2 regions of the Fructobacillus evanidus genome follow, and region 1 is predicted to be linked to the other one. Evidence: riboswitches for the same ligand, from Rfam matches in the RefSeq annotation. Region 1 holds a riboswitch; the other holds the start of a gene.
The links. A riboswitch is a leader RNA that binds a small molecule or an ion and turns the genes downstream of it on or off. The one in region 1 is predicted to bind lysine.

Region 1 (10,876 bases):
ATTGATGATATTCTAAACGCTGCAGAATATATTGCGGCCGGTGGCAACCAGCAAATTATTTTAGTTGAGCGTGGCATCCGAACTTTTGATAATAAATACACTCGTAACACGCTCGATGTTGGCGCAGTTCCGGTTTTGCGGTCGTTATCGCCATACCCAGTCATGGTTGATCCAAGCCATGCGGCTGGTTACGAGAGCTTAGTTGGTCCTGAAGCCTTGGCCGGGGTTGCAGCCGGAGCGGCTGGCTTGATTATTGAAATTCACGACCATCCAGACCAAGCTTTTTCCGACGGCCCTCAGGCATTGTTGCCAAAGCAATTAGAAGACCTGGCAAATCAGGCCCGCGCCATTCACAGCATTATTCGGGGGTAAAGCCATGAGTACAATTCCGGTTAAAATGCCAAATCAGTCTTACGATGTCGTGATTGAAGATGGCTTGCTAAAGACACTTGGTGGGCGCGTTCGACAGGTTTGGTCACCGCGCAAGGTCGCCATTATCACGGATGATAATGTGGGCCCTTTGTACCTCGACCAGGTTGCCAATGAATTGACGGCAGCCGGCTTTACGGTGATCACCGCCGTGATTCCTCACGGGGAACATTCGAAGTCGTTGGCCCAGCTAGAAGACTTGGCACAGCAGTTGGCAGAAGCTTCCTTTAATCGGACCGATAGTCTGTTAGCTCTCGGTGGTGGGGTGGTTGGCGACCTGACCGGTTTGTTGGCCTCGGTTTATATGCGTGGCATTGATTTTATTCAGGTGCCCACCTCCTTGCTCGCCCAGGTAGATAGTTCGGTAGGTGGCAAGACTGCAGTCGACGTGGCCCAGGTGAAAAATTTATTGGGAACCTTTTACCAGCCAGACTTAGTTTTGATTGACCCCCAAACGTTAAAAACGTTGCCACAGCGGGACTTGGTCGAGGGCTATGGTGAGGTGGTTAAGGCTGGGGCCTTAGTTGGGGGCGACTTTTGGTCCCTGATTTTACAAATCAATTCTCCGGCAACCATTTTACAAGAAGCCGCTAAGTTGATTCACTTTGCACTTGACTTCAAAGTACAAGTGACTAGCCAGGACGAGCGCGAAGGTGGCCAACGGCAATTGCTGAATTTTGGCCACACGATTGGTCATGGGGTTGAATCGCTGGCAAATGGTGATCTCCGCCATGGGGAGGCGGTTAGCTTAGGACTGATTGCGATTAGTACGATTTTTGCTGATCAGGATGAAACTCATGAGGTCTTAGAGAAATTGCGAGACCGTTTAGCAGTGGTCAGTTTACCGGTGACATCATCCTTATTAACTGATGATGGTTTAATGGACAAAATTAAAAACGACAAGAAAAACCGTCATGGTTATTTGAATGTCGTTTATTTAACGGCTATCGGCCAACCTAAAATAGAAAAAATCAGCTTAGCTGATTTGGCAGCTAAGATTAATCATGCAGACTTTTCATAATGGTTGTTGAAATTAAAAAGAAGTTAGTCGAAAAATATTTTTCGGCTAACTTCTTTTGTTTGTTGATTGAGAATAAGAAAGACTGGCATTGTTAAAGCTGGTCAGAAGAATTTTGGAGGTCTGCGCGATACAGCCTTGGGACTTGGCTAAGGTCGGCAATGGTCTTGGCGCCCAAAAGGGTCATTAATTCAGGCAGAGCCTGTTGCCAGTTCTCGATTTCTTGTTGTAGGGCTGAGGGGTTCTTTGTCATTAAGATTTGCAGAAAGTGACCAGCGGATGAGGTTGTTTTCGCTCCTAAAATCAGGGCAGTCACAACATCGTTGATGGATTGAATTCCGCCCGTCGCAATTAACGGTGAATCAATAGCCGCCTTTTGCCCTGCCAAGAGCGACTCAACCGTGCTGAGCCCAAAGGGGCTCAAGTCCAAGGGGTTCTCATTTTGACGGTCACGGCGTTGCTCAATTTGAGCAAAACTGGTTCCATTACCACCACCAACGTTGATGGCCGCTGGTTTGAGGGCAGAGAGCTGCTTCAGCAAATCGGGGCCCATGCCAAAACCAACTTCCTTGATGATGACCGGTACGGGTGATTTAGCAATGACGGTAGCTAGGTTATCAAGCCAGTAAAAGCGTCGATCGCCTTCCGCCATGGCTAGTTCCTGGCCTAAATTGACATGGAGTTCGATGGCATTGGCGTCAATCATATCGATGGCTGCCTGGACATTTTGGATGGGGTGGTCGGCGCCAAGATTGGCGATTAAAAAGCCTTCAGGGTGATTTTGCCGAACAACACGGTAAGATTCGACCTGACTACTATCCTTTAAGGCAACGGACTGCGAGCCAACCGCCATCGCTAAGCCCATTTTTTGAGCCACGGTGGCCAAATCAGCATTAACCTTGGTACTAGCAACGGAGCCACCAGTCATGGCCTCAATGTAAAAGGGCCAGGCAAAGTCCGCACCAAGGATGTGGGTGGTCGGTTGAACGTCAGTAACTGCCATGTCTTTCAGTGGTCCCGGGACCCAACGGACAGCATCAAATCCTGGCCCAATTACTGGGTTTTCCTGGTCGCGCCAAAATTTGGTTGCAAGCGAAAGGTGTTCGTTTTTACGGTTTGAATGAGTAGTGGCCATCTTAAAATTCTTTCACAGTAACACGGAATCTTGCCAGAGTGCTGGTAAGAGAAGGTGGAGGGCGGTTCCTTGGCTAGCTTGATGAAAGCCATGCCCTTGGGTTTGGTTCTCAAAAACAACAAAGCCGTTGTCGCCATAGCCGGCACCAGAAACCTTACCGGCGAGGCCTCTTTGCCCTAAGAGCGTCAAAAATTGACTGAGGGCGGGGGTCAAGTAGCCAGTTGGCAGGGCCTTTCTCAAAAGGTCCTGATTGTTCTTGAGTCCTTGCATCAAGCCATGGTAGTCATGGTTCTCAATCGCGAGGGCCGCTTTCGTCACAGCTTCTTTTGATTGGCGGGCAAAATCAGTCTGCCAGAAGCCCTTGGCAAGCGCCTTTTTGGTTGAGGCGGGTTGGAAGGTGGCGACAATTCCGATTTGCCAATTTTTTGGCCAAGGAAGGGGTTTAATAGCAAGATTCGACCAGTCGAGCTTTGAAAAATCAGCGAGGGTGAGGGTCTTTGAATCTACTTGGTTCAGCCAGTTGGGTGCTTGATAGAAGATCACACCGGTAAAAGTAGCCGAGGCTAAATCACCAAGGGAACCCGAACCTTGAATAAAGTAGTGGGCGAAAGCCGCTTGGCGGAAAATAGCTGGCAGACGGTCTTCTAGATTAAAGTAAGCAACCAAGCCCTTGATAATGGCGACCGAAACGGCCGCTGATGAACCCAAACCAAGCTTATTGTGGTCAACGGCCATTTGCGAGGAAATCGTTAATGATAAGCCGGGTTGTTGTGTAAGCTGAAGGTTTAGGTGTTCTTGGTAAAAGAGGACCAAAGCAGCCTTGACAAAGGACCAAGACCCCAAGAAGGAGTCACTTGTTTCTTGGGTCAGGTCGGCTAAGGCCGACCAGGTCAAAACAAGTGGTTCTGGCATGGCGTCTGATTTAACAACCAAAGAGCCCGGCATGAGGCGGTCGGTTTCTTCGACACGAATGGTTAAACCACGGTCAACAGCAGCCAAAAGAGCCGGTTGCCCGGGTTTGGTGACAGCGTATTCGCCGGCTAAAAAGAGTTTGCCGGGGATTTTGACGGTGGTTGTTTTCATAGCGAACGTCCTTTAGTCTTCAAAGCTAATGCCAGGTCCTGGTGTTGCGATTTGGAGGCGCAACTTACGGAACTTTTCTTGAAGTTTGTTTTTGATTGTTTCTGCCTGATCTTGGCTGGTAATAATCTTAACGTTTGGACCAGCATCAATCGTGGCGTAGGCCAGGAAGCCTTCAGTACGGAGTTTCTTGACAAAGGCCAAAATATCGAGAGTCATTTGGTTAAAGTAGGTGAAGCGCCGATCAGTAGCCGTAATATTTAATTCGTGCATGGCTAAGGCGTTTTCTTCGGCTAGTTCGCCAATTTTTTGCAAGTCTTGGTCGGCAATGGCTTCCTGCATGGCCGTAAATTGATCATGTGACTGTTCAACCCATTCTGAGTACTTGGGTGAGGTCATTGCTCGCAGCATGCCGTCAGAAGATGAAACTTTTTTGGCAGTTCCAGCGATTTCGCAAACTACAAGGGCAATTGGCAAATCAGTTGCCGGCAATGCTTCGGCAAAAGAGGATTGATCATCGGTTCCTTCGTGCCAGACGGCAAAACCAGGGAAAAATGACCGGGTTGCTGATCCAGAACCCCGACGCGCTAGGCGAGAAAGGTCGGTTAAGGACAAATCCCAGTTTTGATGACGAGCCACGGCGGCTGTCAAAGCTGCAAAGGATGAGGCCGAAGAAGCGAGACCCGCAGCGGTTGGAACGGTATTCTTGGAAACAATCGTTAGTGGACCAAAGTCTTCAATTTCCTCACGCAAAAAGTCGAGGAAGTTGTGAACCCGGGTGGGATCCTGCATCATGTTGTTAATCAACAAGGTATCTTCCTTACCGGCCGTTACCATCGTCTCGGTATAAAATTCGTTTAGTGTCAAAGACAATGACGAAGTGGTTGGGAGGTTGAGTGTTTTATCTTTTTTGCCCCAGTATTTGATAAGGGCAATATTAGTGTGCGCTTTGGCAGTTGTTGTTTTATCAGTCACAGTGCTTTCCTCGGTGAAAGTATTTTAAATTTTTTGGTGATTTATTAGCAGTTCGGATTCGGTCCACCGTGTTGGCTTGTTTTGAGAAGACAAAGCCTGGCAGCAAGGCAAGACCCCAAGCTGATTTTTAATTTGCTGCTGAGAGCGGTTGAATCCAAGTTTCCTTGGCACCCGCTTGCTTGAGAGCGGTCGCAATCTTTTGCGCCTGGTTGTTATTTTGTGCCAGAGCAAACATCGCACCGCCAATGCCAGATCCCGTTAGTTTGGCGCCCAGTGCACCTGCTGCTAAAGCAGCATTGACGAGGGTGTCTAGCTTGGGGTGTGAAACTTGAAGGATTTGCAGGTCCTTGTGGGCGTCGGTAAAGAGTTGACCCAGTGTTTTGGGATCATTATTGGCTAGGGCTTCCTTGACTAAAAAGGCTAGCTGGCCGAGGTGATTAATGGCTCCCCAAGTTGGTTCATAATTTTTCTTGAGCTGATCCTTGACGATATTAACGGCTCGAACGGTTTGACCGCGAACACCGGTATCCGCCAGGACGAGGGTCGCTTCCAAATTGGTTTGAAAGGTATCGATTCGTTGTTGGTGGAACCAGACGGGTTCGACGGCCGAAACCGTGGCGGCATCGATGCCAGAAGGGGAACCATGGGAGATGCTTTCGGCTAAATTTGTATAAAAATTCAGTTGGTCCTGACCTAAGTCTTGTCCGGTCCAATCAAAGAAGGCCCGGGTGATAGCAGTTGCTAGGGCCGCTGAAGCACCAAAGCCTCGTTCTTGGGGGATGAGCGATTGCACCTCTAATAAGAAGGACTGGTTAGGTTCGACTAGGTTTTCTAGTAGGGCGATAATTAACTGGCGTAAGCCTTCCAAATCAGCGCCGAGGTTAGCCAGGTCAAAGGCCTGGTCACCTAAAATAATCGTTTGGCCACTAGCAATTGCTTGAACGCTTGCCGTGACTTTGAGATTCAAAAGGGGGATGGCCACGGCCGGCTGTTGATAAACAACGGCGTGGTCACCGATGAGAATGGCTTTGGCGTGCGAATGGCCAAAGCCGGCATGATTTTTTTCCATATAAAAGACTCCAATTACTGCTAATATTGTACCGCACTGGGCTAAGTAGTGTAAAATAACTACGAGAGCAAAATGAAATTTAGGTCTAAAAAAGACCATTTTTGGCCTAAATACGTCTTGGTCTTGAGATGAGAAAGGAGTCCTGATGAAAAAATCAGCCGCCTTTGTGATTGTCGATTTGGAAACCACTAACCCCTCCGTTGAAAAGGGAGGGCGGATTATTCAAATCGGGATGACCTTTGTAAAAAATAAAAAGATTGTGGAGCACTTCGATTCATTCGTGAATCCTGGTCAAACAATCGATAAAAAAATTCAACAATTAACCCATATTAGCCAAAAAGATGTGCGGGATGCGCCGTTTTTTGAAGAACTGGCCCCTTCGTTGCGAGGGTTGTTAAAGGACCAAGTTTTTGTTGCCCATAACGTGAACTTTGATTACCCTTATTTGAATGCTGAGTTTGCCCGGGTTGGTTTGCCGGAGTTGGACCTGTTGGCAATCGATACCGTTCAGCTGGCGCAAATTCTTTATCCAACGGCGCCGGGTTACCGCTTGTCTGATTTGACAAAGTACCTCGACTTACCCCTGGTTCAGGCCCACCGAGCCAACGCTGATGCGGAGGCTACTGCCTACCTGATGTTGTCGCTTTGGCACAAGGCCCAGGGCTTACCCGAAAAGACGAAGAAGGAACTCTTGAGCGTGGATTGGGGGCTGTTGCGTCAAAGCCAGGATTTCTTGGCGATGGCGATGAAAGACCGGTCCCCGGCTCCGGCATTTTTGGCCGAACGTGAAGAGACGTTAAGTCGTCAGTCCAACCGAAGCAAAGATTCAAACCGGAACAAAAAAGGCGACGACGTGCCTTATCCGAAGACGTTAGCTGATAAAGATACCGCCCTGGGTCCCGGTTTTTCGGTTGAAGAAGACCAAGGCCAGGTGATGGACCAGGTGCAGCGTTTTTTGCAGCAGCGGAAACGAGCGGTTTGGCAGTTAACAACACCACCGGAAGTTCGGAAAACGTTGTCGTATCTATTGCCACTTTTTTACCAAAACCGCCAACAGGCGGCATACCTGCTGGCCCATGACATTACGCTCTTGAACCACCAGGGGGCCATCCTAGCGGAATTGCAGGAGCGACTGCCTGGGGCCAACTTGTCGGTGGCAAAACTCTACGCACCGCGAGATTACCTGGATGAAAAGAAGTTCCAAAAAGTGCTGACTGCAGCGAAAAGTCAGGGTGGCGTCTTCTGGCAGGCGCGCGTCCTCGTTTGGCTAGCAGAAAGTCCAGATTTAGCGCTTGTTGACTTGCCAAAGGGCGTGCAAAATCAGCCTGGCCTGGCAGCTGTCCGTTCTGATGAAACGGGGCCAGCCTTTGTCAAAGCCTTTGACAAGGCGGCCCAGGCGGATGTGGTTCTTTTGACCTTTGCGGCCTTCTTTGCCATTTCAGAGAATTTGGAAAAGGCAAGCAAGTATCAGGATCGGCCCGTGGCCATTTTGGAAAAGCCGATTGCGCTGTTGACTGCCATTCAAGAGGGCTTTGGTCTGACGTTGCCTTTGAGCTTTTACCAAGATCAAGTAGCCCGTTTGGCTGATTTGGCAGCTAGCTTGCCGAAGAAGACACAGGGACAGTGGAAGGTGGCGCTCCACAACTGGGAAGAGGCCAGCAATAAGATTGATGGTCAGGCTGAAGATATCGGTCTGGTGAAGACAGGTAAGGCGGTCTTGAATCGCTTGTTGGACTTGGTTGATTTGGCAGCCAAGGCTGATTTTAACCATAAATTGACGCAAGCGGATTTAACGGCTAAATTAGCCAAGCTTTCGTGGCTATCAGCACACCAAGAATACTTGGCCAACATCTCGTGGCACATTCAAAAGGAACCGGCCGTTCAAAACCTGATTTTTGAGGTCAAGGCCGACTTGCTTTACCAAAAGTATTTCTTAAAGCAGGTGGATAAAGTTCTTGTCGTTTCGTCCTATTTACCAGATGATTTAGCAACCTTCTTGGCTCAGACGCCGGGGGCTCTGTTGCCTGAAAAAAGCGAATTCGAGGGAACAACGGATAACCAGTTGACGACGGTGTTGACCACGAGTCGCAACGAAGACCAGCAGATTGAACAGCTGATTTTAGCCAAGGTGCAACACTTTGTTCTGATTGTGGAGGACCATGCCGCTTTGAAGCATTGGTACTACAAGTTATCGGACCGCTATGGTGATGACTATGTTGTCTATGCGCAGGATATTTCAGCGCCCCTAATCAAGGCTGCCCGCCAGAGCAGCCAAGAGGACCAGTCAATTTTGATTGTCCTACCAGAATATTTGTCGGCGATTTGGCAACAAAGTCTGCAGGTGCCGGCTGTGGCCGTCATCTCACAGGCCCATCGCTGGGTTGATGTGACGACGCTCACACCGCTATTAATTGCCCTTCAAAAACAAGAAAAGTCCGTTTTACTTGCTTCCTTTAACCAGGGACAGGTCAAGGCGCTTTCGAATCGATTGGCAACCGTAAATAGTCGGTACAAACGGGTAAAAGCGAACTTTTACCAAAAAAAGCTTTCATAAAATTAAGAAAAGACAGCCAATTGAGGCTGTCTTTTTTGTTAAAAAGATAATTTATTTTGTCAGGAGTGTTGACATGAGAAAAAATCTCATGTATATTAATGGCAACTTAATAAGTAATAGAGGTCGCAACCAACAAGAGTACCGAACATTGTTCGCGAAAGGGGCGGTTGCCGAAGCTGATGGGGTCAGAGCCATTTTGCTGGGCCAATAGTTAAGAGCTATTGGACTGTCGCTGCAAATGCAGCGGGGAGCTATTCAACTGTTTTTTTGTGACTATTTTTAGACAATAATCCAAACGACAGGGATAAACCCCCGTTGTTTGGATTTTTTTATTGCCTAAGGAGGCTCACATGGTTGTCGCTAATCACCGTCCAAGTCGTTTATTGATTTCAAAGGCAGCGGTGGCCAAAAATTTGCAAGTTATGCGTGAGAGTAGCCACGCCAACTTTATTTTCATGACGGTGAAGGCCAATGCCTACGGCTTTGGTTTGTTGGAAATGAGTCAGGCTGCTGTTGAAGGTGGTGCCGATGGCTTAGCCGTTGCCGTGATGGATGAGGCGATTGCCTTACGCAAGGCCGGTTTTTGCCAGCCAATCTTGGTTTTGGGCCTTACGTCCCCTGAGTTTGCTCAGCTAATGGCTGATTACCAAATCATTGCCACGGTTGCTGATCGTGAAACCTTGAAACAGGCTGAAGCCAATTTGCGTCTTGGCGGTCCTAAGCTCCAGGTTAACTTGGCGGTCGACACGGGCATGGGCCGAATCGGCTTTCGTAACCGAGAAGAGTTGAGTGCGGCGATTGACGATGTTCAAGATGCTGATTTCTTACTTTACCAAGGTATTATGACTCACTTCGCCACGGCCGATGATGTTGACACGACATACTTTGAAGGTCAGCTGGCAACTTGGCATGAACTTACCGATGGGTTACCAATGCCACCGATGGTTCACTTGGCTAACTCGGCCGCAGCTCTGTACCGTGTTGACCAGATGCCAATGGATGTCATTCGAGCAGGGACTTCGGTCTATGGTATCGAGCCATCCGAAGGGGTATTAAAGTCTGACGACTATCTGGAACCGGTGTTGACGCTGGAATCCGAGGTGGTTATGATCAAGCAATTGCCAACTGGTGCCTCTGTTTCCTATGGTGCCACTTACCAAACCACCAAGCCCCAATGGATTGCGACTTTGCCAATCGGCTACGGGGATGGCCTACCAAGAGAAACGGTTGGGTATGAGGTTTTGGTTAACGGCCAGAAAGCCCCAATTGTTGGTAAGTTAGCCATGGACCAACTAATGATTGCTTTGGAAGAACCTGTTCCGGTTGGAACCAAGGTGACTTTCATCGGTAAAAATCAGGGCCAGGAAAACACGCTGATTGATTTTTCCCACTATTGCGAAATTGATCCATGGGAAATCACGATTCGATTCCAAGATCGCTTAGCACGGTACTTGGTTGATTAAGCCCCACTTAATCATATTTTGATTGAAAAAGAGAGAAGAAGGAAAGATTCTTATGTCAAACCACTTGCAAGTAAACGACCAGGACCAGCTCATGATTGGTGGCGTGTTAGCCACTGATTTGGCCAAGGAATATCAAACGCCATTGTACGTTTATGACGTTTTGACCATGCGCAAGCAGATGCGCGCCTTCAAGAAGGCCTTTGAACAAGCCGGTCAAAAAGGGGCCGTTGCCTACGCTTCAAAAGCATTTGCTTGCCAGGCAATGTACCAGGTAGTTGCTGAAGAAGGCTTGCACTTGGACCTTGTTTCCGCCGGTGAAATCTACACGGCGGTGGCTGCGGACTTCCCGATGGCCAATGTTTCTTATAACGGAAACAACAAGTCACTGGCTGATTTGACCTTTGCCGTTGAATCCGGGGTTGGCACGATTATTGTTGATAATTTCTTGGAGCTCGACCTCTTGCACCAGGTCATGGCGGATCGAGAGGGCCAGCAAAACGTCATCTTGCGTGTGGTTCCAGGAGTATCAGCCCACACCCATGATTACATTCAGACCGGTCAAGTCGATTCTAAGTTTGGTTTCGATTTGGAATCTGGTCAAGCTAAGCGAGCTTATGAAATCGCTGAAGGCGATGAAAGCTTGCACCTGCTTGGTTTGTCAGCTCACATCGGTTCTCAGATTTTTGAGGAAGATGGCTTTGAATTGGCCGGCCAGAAATTAGTTGATTTGTGTGCTTCTTGGGATTACCAGCCAGAAGTCTTGGACCTTGGCGGTGGCTTTGGAATTGCCTACACGGATGCTGATAAGCCACGCCTACCAGAAAACCTCGTTTTGGCCTTACTGAAGAGCGTCCAGGAACAAACGGCTAAAAAGGGCATGGCTCAACCAGATATCTGGATTGAGCCAGGTCGTTCAATCGCAGGACCAGCTGGTTACAGCTTGTACACCGTTGGTTCTCGCAAGGATATCCCTGGTGTGCGGACTTACTTGGCCGTTGATGGGGGAATGGGTGATAACATTCGTCCAGCCCTTTACCAGGCCGATTACCAAGCGGTCTTGGCCAACAACGTTCACGGGGCGCCGGCAGAGCATGTTCGCCTAGTCGGTAAGTATTGTGAATCAGGGGATGTTTTGATTCAAGACCAGGAATTG
Region 2 (10,876 bases), on a different contig from region 1:
ATAAAGTCGATCAAGACATTATTGGGGGCGTGGTAATGCAATCGAAGTCGTTGTTAATTGACGGCTCATTGCAGTCAAAGATTGCCAAAATGAGGGCAGAGTTACTAGGTTAGTGAGGAAAAGACATGGCGATTCAAGCTGAAGAAATTTCTGCTTTAATTAAGCAGCAGCTCGAAAAGTTCGACACAAAACTGACTGTAGAAGAAATTGGTACTGTTACCTATATCGGAGATGGAATTGCACGAGCTACTGGTTTGGCAAATGCCCTTTCTGGTGAATTGGTCGAATTTACAAACGGCGAATTCGGAATGGTCCAAAACTTGGAAGAGAGCGAAGTCGGAATTATCGTTTTGGGTAGTTCAGATGGTATCCGCCAAGGTGATACAGTTAAGCGAACTGGACACATCATGGAAGTGCCAGTTGGTGAAGAACTTATCGGGCGCGTCGTCAACGCATTGGGACAACCAATTGACGGATTAGGCGACTTAAAAACAACGAAGACACGACCAATCGAAGTAAAGGCTCCTGGTGTCATGGAACGTAAGTCCGTTTCAGAACCTTTGCAAACTGGAATTAAGGCCATCGATGCCTTGGTTCCAATCGGACGTGGACAACGTGAATTGATCATTGGTGATCGTAAGACTGGAAAGACTTCAATTGCCATTGACACAATTTTGAACCAAAAAGACCAAGACATGATTGTTGTTTATGTCGCTATTGGTCAAAAGGATTCAACTGTTCGTGAACAAGTTGAAACATTGAAGAAGATGGGCGCAATGGATTACACCATTGTTGTTAATGCTGGCCCATCTGAAGCTGCCGCTTTGTTGTACTTGGCTCCTTATGCCGGTGCAGCCATGGGTGAAGAATTCATGTACAACGGCAAGCACGTCTTGATTGTCTTTGATGACTTGTCAAAGCAAGCAACGGCCTACCGTGAGATATCTTTGATCTTGCGTCGTCCGCCTGGACGTGAAGCTTACCCTGGTGATGTCTTCTACTTGCACTCACGTTTGCTTGAACGTGCAGCCAAGTTGTCAGACGAACTCGGTGGTGGATCAATGACTGCTTTGCCAATCATTGAAACACAGGGTGGTGACGTTTCTGCATATATCCCAACCAACGTGATTTCAATCACCGATGGTCAGATTTTCTTGGATGCCGATTCATTCTATGCCGGTATTCGTCCTGCCATCGATGCCGGAACATCTGTTTCCCGTGTTGGAGGGGATGCCCAGATTAAGGCAATGAAGAAGGTTTCTGGAACTTTGCGTTTGGACTTGGCTTCCTTCCGTGAATTGGAATCCTTTGCTCAATTCGGTTCTGACTTGGATGCGGCAACGCAAGCTAAGTTGGGTCGTGGAAAGCGCACTGTTGAAATCTTGAAGCAACCTTTGCACGCGCCAATGTCTGTTCAGCATCAAGTCTTTGTCTTGTATGCCTTGACACACAGCTTCTTGGATGACGTGGCAATCGAAGATTTGCAACGCTTCCAAGATGAATTCGTTTCATACTTGGATGCTAGTCAGAAGGACTTGTTGGACGAAATCGTGACGACAAAGAACTTGCCTGATGAATCTAAGATGGATGCTGCAGTGAAGAGCTTTAAGGATGGCTTTGCTGGCTCAGTTGACCAATAAAAGGAGGCAACATGGCTTCTTTACAAGATATTAAACGGCGAATTGGCTCAACAAAAAAGACTCGGCAGATTACAGCCGCAATGCAGTTGGTTTCAACTGCAAAGCTAAGCAAGATTCAAAATTCGGCCACTGGTTATCATGAATATGCTAACCGTTTGAAGGCAGTTGTGGGTCACTTAATTGAGGCGCACGTGTTGGACAATGTCGATTCTGCTCATTTACCAATGGTTGCAAAGCGGCCGGTAAAGAAGACAGGAATCTTGCTTGTGACCTCAGACCGAGGTTTAGTTGGGTCTTATAACGCCAACATCATCAAGGAAACCAATGCCTTGATGGAAAAGCACAACTTAACCAAAGAAAATACTGTGATCCTAGCAATTGGTGGTAACGGAGCTGATTTCTATAAGCAACGTGGCTTCTCAATTGCCTTGGAACACCGCGGTATTTCCGATGTCCCAACCTTCAATGAAATTCGCCAACTGTTAAAGACGGTGATTTCATTGTATGAAGCGGAAGCCTTTGACTCATTGCACTTGGTTTACAATCACTTTGTGAACCGTTTGGAGTCAGAGCAACGTAACACGCAATTGCTGCCATTGACAAAGGATATTTTGGAAGACATGGATGATAGTCACGAACACGTGGCAGCGGACTTTGATGTTCAATCAGCCTATGATTCCGAACCTGATTCAACTGCAGTTTTGAACGTGGTTTTGCCACAATACATCCAATCATTGGTTTTTGAAGCCGTATTGGATGCCAAAACGGCGGAACATGCCGCATCATCAACGGCGATGTCATCGGCAACCGATTCAGCTGACGATTTGATTGGTACGCTTGGTTTGCAATATAACCGTGCGCGTCAAGCACAAATCACGACTGAAATCACCGAAATTACTGGTGGTTTGGTTGCTTTGGAATAAGCTAATCGCAGCATCTTTGCTGATTTTTATGCAGCAAAGCTTTGAATTTGAAAGGAAACAACGATGACTACTGGAAAAGTCGTACAAGTGATCGGTCCAGTTGTTGATGTTGCCTTTGAAGAAGGGCAAGTTGTTCCTGAAATCAACAACGCCTTGTTGGTTGATTTGGGATCTGACAAAACATTGACGGTTGAAGTTTCTTTGGCTTTGGGAAACGGTGTTGTCCGTACCATCGCCATGGACTCAACTGATGGATTGCAACGCGGCATGGCCGTGACCGATACCGGTAAGCCCATTGAAGTTCCCGTAGGGGAAGCTACTTTGGGTCGAGTTTTCAACGTCTTGGGTGAACCAGTGGATAATGCAGGTGCCATCGACTCTTCAGTCGTACGCCACCCAATTCACCGTGATGCCCCTGAATTTGATGAACTTGCAACTTCAACGGAGATTTTGGAAACAGGAATCAAGGTTATTGACCTCCTGGCACCATATATCCGTGGTGGAAAGATTGGGCTCTTCGGTGGAGCCGGGGTTGGAAAGACTGTTCTGATCCAAGAATTGATCCACAACATTGCCCAAGGGCATAATGGTATTTCTGTCTTTACTGGTGTCGGGGAACGTACCCGTGAAGGTAATGACATGTACCACGAAATGAAGGACTCTGGCGTTTTGAAGCAAACTGCCATGGTTTATGGACAGATGAACGAACCTCCTGGTGCACGTATGCGTGTTGCCTTGACTGGTTTGACAATGGCCGAATCATTCCGTGATAACGAAGGTAAGGACGTTTTGCTCTTTATCGATAACATCTACCGTTTCACGCAAGCTGGATCTGAAGTTTCTGCCCTTTTGGGTCGTATTCCTTCAGCCGTTGGTTACCAGCCAACGTTGGCTTCTGAAATGGGCCGTTTGCAAGAACGAATCACTTCTACTAAGAAGGGTGCCGTTACTTCAATCCAAGCCGTTTATGTGCCAGCCGATGATTATACCGACCCCGCACCTGCAACGACTTTCGCCCACTTGGATGCCACAACCAACTTGGAACGTTCATTGACACAACAGGGTATTTATCCTGCCGTTGATCCTTTGGCATCAACTTCTTCAGCTTTGGACCCACAAGTTGTTGGTCAAGAGCACTACGAAGTTGCCACTGAAGTGCAACGGACTTTGCAACGTTACCGTGAATTGCAAGATATTATTGCAATTTTGGGTATGGATGAATTGTCAGACGAAGAGAAGGTTACTGTTAACCGTGCTCGTCGTATTCAATTCTTCTTGTCACAACCATTCTCAGTTGCGGAAACCTTTACTGGTGTGAAGGGTGAATATGTTCCTGTTTCAGAAACTGTTCGCTCATTTAAGGAAATCTTGAACGGTCAGTATGATAACTTGCCTGAAGATGCCTTCCGTAACGTCGGCGCTATCGAACAAGTGGTTGATAAGGCCAAGACGATGGCCCAATAAGGGGGTAATCCATGGCTGATGAAGAAACAAGCTCACGGGGAATCACAGTTAAGATTGTGACCCCTGAAGGCCAAGTCTACGACCAAGACCAAGTTGAAATTGCTGTGATTAACACACAGGGTGGACAACTTGGAATTATGGCCGGCCATGAACCAATTTTGGCCGCCATGGCCATTGACGAAATGTTGGTTAAAAAAGACCAGCAAGAAAAGTCACTCGCCGTTAACGGTGGCGTGGCTGAGTTTTCTAATAATCTGTTGACGGTTATCGCCGACAGTGCGGAAACTGCTGATAATATCGATGTGAACCGTGCCGAAAGTGCCAAAGAACGTGCGCAAGCGCGTTTGAACCACGCACAAGAGGTTAAGAATCAACACGAAATGGATATGGCTCGTGTCGCTTTGATGCGTGCCGTTAACCGTATTCATGTTGCTTCAATTCGCTCAGGTCGTTAAAATCAAAAAGGGAGTTAGCTGTTGGCTAACTCCTTTTTTTGTCTTAAAAGTAAAAATCAGCGTGGCGAGAGCCAAGCTGATTTGCCGGGAAAATTAGTCTTGTGGGCCTTCTTATCATAATTTTAAAAACAAAATGGCGACAAAAAGGTTATCATGGGACGTAAGGGCGGTTATACCTAGATTATTTTCTCGCCTAAAAAAAGAAAGGAGTGTCATATGAATGTCAAAAAACAATTATTAATTGCTGCTGGCTTGGCCGGGTCCGTCGCGGCCGGTCATCAGGCGGTTAGTGCTGATCAGGTACAGAAACACACGGTTGCTTCTGGCGAAACATTGTCAGCGCTTGCATCACGTTTTAATACGACAGTTGCACAGTTGGCATCGGATAATCAAATTCAAAATGTTGACCAAATTTATCAAGGTCAAGAATTGATTATTGGTGTTGCCAATTCGAAAACGGTAACACCAAGTACAACAACGTCAAGTACAACAACGACCGCGGAGGGAAATATCTACCGTGTTCAAGCGGGGGATAACCTTTGGACTTTGGCACAAAAGTTTGGCTTGAGTGTTGATCAGTTGGCCCAGGAAAATGGCATTAAGGATACCAACCAAATTTTTGTTGGACAGACTTTGTCAATTAAGAATGCTAGTCAAACGAGCTCTCAGACAGCAGTTTCCCAGGCACCGGCCTCACAGTCAACGAGCTCTCAGACAGCTGTTTCCCAGGATCCTGTATCGCAGGCAGTGGCATCACAAGCACCGGCCTCGCAGTCAGCAAGTTCTCAAGTAGCTGTATCGCAAGCTCCTGTATCGCAGGCAGTGGCATCACAAGCACCGGCCTCGCAGTCAGCAAGTTCTCAGGTAGCTGTATCGCAAGCTCCTGCGTCTCAAGCAGCTACACCCGTTGCGGCTAGTCAACCAAGTCAAGCGGTTCAAAGTAATAGCTTGGATAGCGACCAAGCTGAAGCACAGGCCCTTCAAACAATTATTATGAAGGAATCTGGTGGCAACGTGAATGCGGCAAACGGCATTTACTTTGGAATTGGCCAGTTATCACCAACTTTGCGTGCTCGCTATGGTGGTAATTCAACTGATTATCAAGATCAGTTACAGGCAATGAAAGCCTATATTGCTGCTCGTTATGGGACTGCACAGGCCGCATTGGCCCATCATTTGCAGTATGGTTGGTACTAAAATCAAAAAAATAAACTTTTTTTGATTTAGGTGTTGACGAAAGCGTCTTACCTTGATATACTAATATAGTTGTTTGATAGAGATATCAAGTAACAACTGACCATGGCTCGTTGGTCAAGTGGCTAAGACGCTGCCCTTTCACGGCGGAATCGAGAGTTCGATTCTCTCACGAGCTACTATTAAAGTCGCAACTTCGGTTGCGGCTTTTTTGTTGTCTAAAAAATGGCAACGAAAAAACCACTGATTCGGCTTGGTAAGGTAAGGAGCCTTTAAGCTCTTTTACTATTTGCCATCACACGTTATCAGTGGCTTTTTACGATAATTTTTACTTTTCTGGTTGGGCTAGCTTGTTAACTGGTGGGTTAAACTCACGCATTGCTTCCGCAAGGTGAACCAAGTTGGTAATCAAGCGTTGGTTAGGGGCTGGTACGCCGTTCTTTTCGGCCAAATCAGCCAAGTAGCCGTTGATGTAGTCAACTTCCGTTGGGCGGCCCTTAACAAAGTCTTGATACATAGAGGGGAAGTGAAGTGGATTACCAACGCGAGAAACGTAATCCACTTGTTCCAACATTTCTTGTTCCGTTTCAATTAATTCGATGCCGGCTGCCTTGGCACCTGCGTAAACTTCTGCAACAAGAGGGGCGGCAATCGTTGAAACAAAGTCCTTGTATTCAATCAAGTGACCCATGCGTGATTGGAACATGGTGGCGATTGAGTTTTCCACTGAGTTAAAGGTTACCTTCGTCAACAATGTTCCCATAAAGTTTTCAGAATAAGATGGGTTCAAGCCAGCTGCTTGGAAATCTTTTTGAACTTCATCCATGACCTTGGATGGCTTTTGGGTCAAGTTTGCATAAACAGAACTCGTTTCACCAATAAAGTCAACATCACCAAAGTTGTTCAAGATGGTTGCAATCATGGCTGTTCCACCAATAATGTGCTCGTCATCGAAGTATTCTTGAATCTTTTCAATGTGACCCATACCGTTCATGGCTGCCAAAGCGGTTTGGCCTTTTTGGAACTTAGGTTGCAAGCGCTTCAACGCATCTGCCAATTGCATTTGCTTCATGAAGAAAATCCAGACATCTGGAGTGCCTTCATATTCTTCTGGTGAATAAATATTAACCTTAATGGGCGTCTTGTCTTCGTGGTCGACTGATCGGTAAACCACGTCGCCCTGAGCCTTAATCACGTCAACAGAGCCTTGTGTTGGTTCAACAAAATCAACGTCGAGACCAGCTTCTTCTTGCAACAAGAGACCATAACGAAGTCCCATCGCACCCGCACCAACAACAGCATATTTCATATTGATTTCCCCCTTAGTGTGAAAACATTCTAATCTTTTTCTCATAATATAACAATAAACTAAGAATCATGCAAGTTTAGTTTTATTTCGATATAATGGAGAAGTTAATACTAGAAAGAGATAATAGAAACCATGGAAAAAGAAATTTATTTAACCGGTGATCGTCCAACCGGAAAACTACATATTGGTCACTACATTGGATCTCTCAAAAATCGAGTGGCCATGCAGAACTCCGGAGAATTTGATCCCTACATTATGATTGCGGATACCCAAGCCTTTACGGATAATGCACGTAATCCTGAAAAAATCAGACAATCACTGACTGAAGTGGCCTTGGACTACTTGGCAGTTGGTTTGGATCCTAAGAAATCAACTATTTTTGTCCAATCCCAGATTCCAGGTTTAGCCGAATTAACGATGTACTTTATGAACTTGGTTTCATTGGGGCGGTTGGAACGCAACCCAACGGTCAAGACCGAAATTCAACAAAAGGGCTTTGGAGAAGGGATTCCGGCTGGATTTTTAACATATCCTGTTTCCCAGGCTGCGGATATTACGATTTTTAAGGCCAAAAAAGTTCCAGTTGGTGATGACCAAAAGCCAATGATTGAACAAACGCGTGAATTGGTTCGTTCCTTTAACAACGCCTACCAAAAGGACGTTTTTGTTGAACCTGAAGGCGTCTTTCCACCAAAGGGGCAGGGACGCCTGCCGGGAATTGATGGAAATGCCAAGATGTCCAAGTCATTAAATAATGGTATTTATCTCTCTGATGATCCGGATACTTTGGCTAAGAAGGTTAAGTCAATGTATACTGACCCCACTCATATTCGAGTTGAGGACCCAGGCCATGTTGAAGGGAACGTGGTCTTCACCTATTTAGATATTTTTGACCCCGATCAAAATCGGGTACAAAGCCTAAAGGAACAGTACCAAGCCGGTGGTTTAGGTGATATGAAACTAAAAAAGCACCTGTTAGAGGTAATGGAAGCTGAATTAGCACCGATTCGTGAACGCCGATTAGAATACGCACAAGACATGGACCAGGTATTGGCGATGTTGAAGCAGGGTTCAGAAAAGGCAAATCAAAGAGCTGAGGAAACGATGCAAGAAGTTCGAGCAGCCATGGGTATCAATTACTTTAATTAAGAACAGTTCTCGATTACAATGGTTTCGCTTTGCTTTTTTTTGTTACATGACGTAAACTCTTTTACATAAGAATGTTTTTTATTTATCGAAGAGGACCGTCTTGTGTTAATATCACCATTAAAAAAGAGACCATATTTATCAAAGTGCTTTTTAGCACTTTTTATTATTTTATCGATTATGTTGCGCTTCAATAGCGGATTTTTAGAGTTAATGGACACAGTGTTTGCCATTATCGCTCAGGAAATTGCTAGTCATTTCCTATTCTTAGCTGGTCCAGCTAATGTCATGGGGAGCTTGTGGTTTATCTGGTTAGTTAATATTTGTTGGGCTCTCTTTATTCGGTCCCTGGGCTTTAAGGTTGGATCTTGGTGGGCAATTAATGTCACCACAATTTTCTTCATCAGCATGATTATTTGGTCAGCGGCGGTTTTCTTAAATTGGGATCATGGATTAACGTTGGACCAAACAATGCCTGATTTATCATTGGCTATGTGGGCGCTGTTCTTTTTTGAATTTGACAACATCTTAGTTCGTCGTCTTCACGTTGCTCACTGGGTTAAGACAACGATTCAAACTGTCTTTGTGCTGACGTGGATTGTGTTAGCTGGCAACAAAATGGTTGGGAGTGATTTGTCCTTTACCACGGTACTGGGGGCCTTCCTACTGGCCTATATTTACTTCCGTCTAGCAGCTAAGGTCTATTTAAAGCACGTTAAGAAGAGTTGGCTAGTGATTTTTGCGGTTGACGGTGATATTTAAATTGTGTTATGGTAGGAACAACAAACAAAGAGGTCGCAACTAAAATGAGTAGCCCTGTAGAGTCTGGCCAAGACAAGGACGCAGGGTGGAAGGTGCAGTTGCCGAAAGGAAATTCTTGGTCAAGAGTTTTCCTTGGGACGTTGAAGAAGATTCATCGGACTGTCGTTTTTAACGGTGCGCTTTGCTAATCATTGCTATCATTATTGAACGAATTTACCGCCTGTTTTTGTTTTGTGACAAAAGCGGGTTTTTTATTGTTTGAAACTAATATGAAGGAGTCATGCAAATGGCTGAACAAAATCAAAATACCATCAAGCAAGAATTGAAGACGCGTCACGTCTCCATGATTGCTTTGGGTGGATCAATTGGAACGGGGCTCTTTTTAGCCTCTGGAGCAACGGTATCACAGGCTGGACCGATGGGTGCCATCACTGCCTACCTGGTGATGGGCGTGATGGTCTACTTCCTGATGACTTCCCTTGGTGAAATGGCAACCTACATGCCAACCACTGGTTCATTTTCGGAATATGGTAACCGTTTTATCGAACCGGCGATGGGCTTTGCCCTTGGTTGGAACTACTGGTTTAACTGGGCAATTACCATTGCGGCTGAAGTTTCCGCAGTTGGTTTGGTTGCACAGTTCTGGTTGCCACACGTACCGGCTTGGGTTTTCTCAGCGATTGTGTTGGCGCTGATTTTCTTGATTAATCTCTTTTCCGTTTCGACCTTCGGTGAAACAGAATTTTGGCTGTCGACAATCAAGGTTGTGACCATTATTTTCTTCTTGGTTGTTGGTGTTTTGACCATTTTTGGGGTTATTCACTCAAATCAAAACGTTATGCATAACCTGTCCGTTGGTAATCATGGATTTGTTGGTGGTTTCCAAGGAGTCTTGTCGGTCTTCTTAGTTGCTGGTTTTTCATTCCAAGGAACAGAAATGGTGGGCATTACTGCTGGTGAAGCCAAGGACCCATCCAAATCAGTGCCAAAGGCGATTAACTCAGTTTTCTGGCGAATCTTGTTGTTCTATATCGGCGCAATCTTTGTGATTTCTGCCTTGGTTTATTACAAGGATCCAAATTTGCTGTCAGCTGCTAATAACAATGACATCACAGTTTCACCATTTACGATTGTCTTCAAGAATGCTGGCATCGCCTTTGCTGCTTCATTGATGAACGCGGTGATTTTGACATCAATCATTTCGGCAGCGAACTCTGCAACCTATGCTGCCAATCGTACTTTATATGCCTTGGCCAAGAAAGGCCAGGCGCCAAAGATTTTTTCTAAGTTGTCAAAGTTTGGTGTGCCTTGGGCATCGCTATTGTTGACAGTCCTTGTTGGTATGTTTGCTTTCTTGTCAGATATTAAGGGCGGCAGCGAAGCTTACACTTGGTTGGTTGCTGCTTCAGGTTTGTCAGGCTTCATCGCTTGGCTAGGAATTGCCTTTGCGCATTTGCGCTTCCGTCGCGCTTACGTGCGTCAAGGTAAAGATTTGAATAAGTTGGTTTACAAAGCTCGCTGGTTCCCATTTGGACCAATTTTGGCGATTGTTTTGTCAATCGTGGTTATCGTCTTGCAAGATCCAGCATCTTTTGCTCACTTTGATTGGGAAAAGATTGGCATGACTTATCTGTCAGTGCCAATTGTCGTAATTCCATACATTGTTTATAAGATTGTTAAAAAGTCAAAGTTGATTCCATTGGATGAAATTGATTTGGATTCAAAGGCAGAACATTAAAAATCAGTTATTCAGCCGTCTTGGTTGGATAAGGTAGTTTCAGTCAATTAAAAAGCACAGCGATTCTAATTTTGGAATGGCTGTGCTTTTTTATGATGATAACGTTTAATCGCTCATAGCAGACAAGTCGAGGATGGAATTTGAAAAGAGGTAGATAAAACGCTGAGCAAACAAATCAGGCTTGATGGGTTGTTCTTGTGTAAGCCAGATACTGATGGCGGCCATGACTTGGTTAATCGTGAGTT

Region 2: linked by a shared signal. The riboswitch ahead of AABI08_RS07840 (amino acid permease) and the one ahead of alr (alanine racemase) in region 1 are both predicted to bind lysine.

What each region holds. Positions count from the first base shown of each region.
Region 1 is NZ_CAUZLM010000001.1:205,879-216,754, forward strand. Features, by position in the region: gene aroF (3-deoxy-7-phosphoheptulonate synthase) at 1-372, shown strand, start outside; gene aroB (3-dehydroquinate synthase) at 377-1,450, shown strand; gene fni (type 2 isopentenyl-diphosphate Delta-isomerase) at 1,542-2,582, opposite strand; gene AABI08_RS01160 (phosphomevalonate kinase) at 2,595-3,665, opposite strand; gene mvaD (diphosphomevalonate decarboxylase) at 3,678-4,637, opposite strand; gene mvk (mevalonate kinase) at 4,765-5,706, opposite strand; gene AABI08_RS01175 (exonuclease domain-containing protein) at 5,852-8,260, shown strand; lysine riboswitch at 8,370-8,522, shown strand; gene alr (alanine racemase) at 8,611-9,723, shown strand; gene lysA (diaminopimelate decarboxylase) at 9,776-10,876, shown strand, end outside.
Region 2 is NZ_CAUZLM010000013.1:1,079-11,954, reverse strand. Features, by position in the region: gene atpH (ATP synthase F1 subunit delta) at 1-113, shown strand, start outside; gene atpA (F0F1 ATP synthase subunit alpha) at 126-1,640, shown strand; gene AABI08_RS07880 (F0F1 ATP synthase subunit gamma) at 1,652-2,563, shown strand; gene atpD (F0F1 ATP synthase subunit beta) at 2,627-4,027, shown strand; gene AABI08_RS07870 (F0F1 ATP synthase subunit epsilon) at 4,039-4,482, shown strand; gene AABI08_RS07865 (aggregation-promoting factor C-terminal-like domain-containing protein) at 4,699-5,679, shown strand; tRNA gene AABI08_RS07860 (tRNA-Glu) at 5,784-5,855, shown strand; gene AABI08_RS07855 (ketopantoate reductase family protein) at 6,005-6,985, opposite strand; gene trpS (tryptophan--tRNA ligase) at 7,118-8,134, shown strand; gene AABI08_RS07845 (hypothetical protein) at 8,345-8,893, shown strand; lysine riboswitch at 8,913-9,083, shown strand; gene AABI08_RS07840 (amino acid permease) at 9,180-10,631, shown strand; gene AABI08_RS07835 (HTH domain-containing protein) at 10,737-10,876, opposite strand, start outside.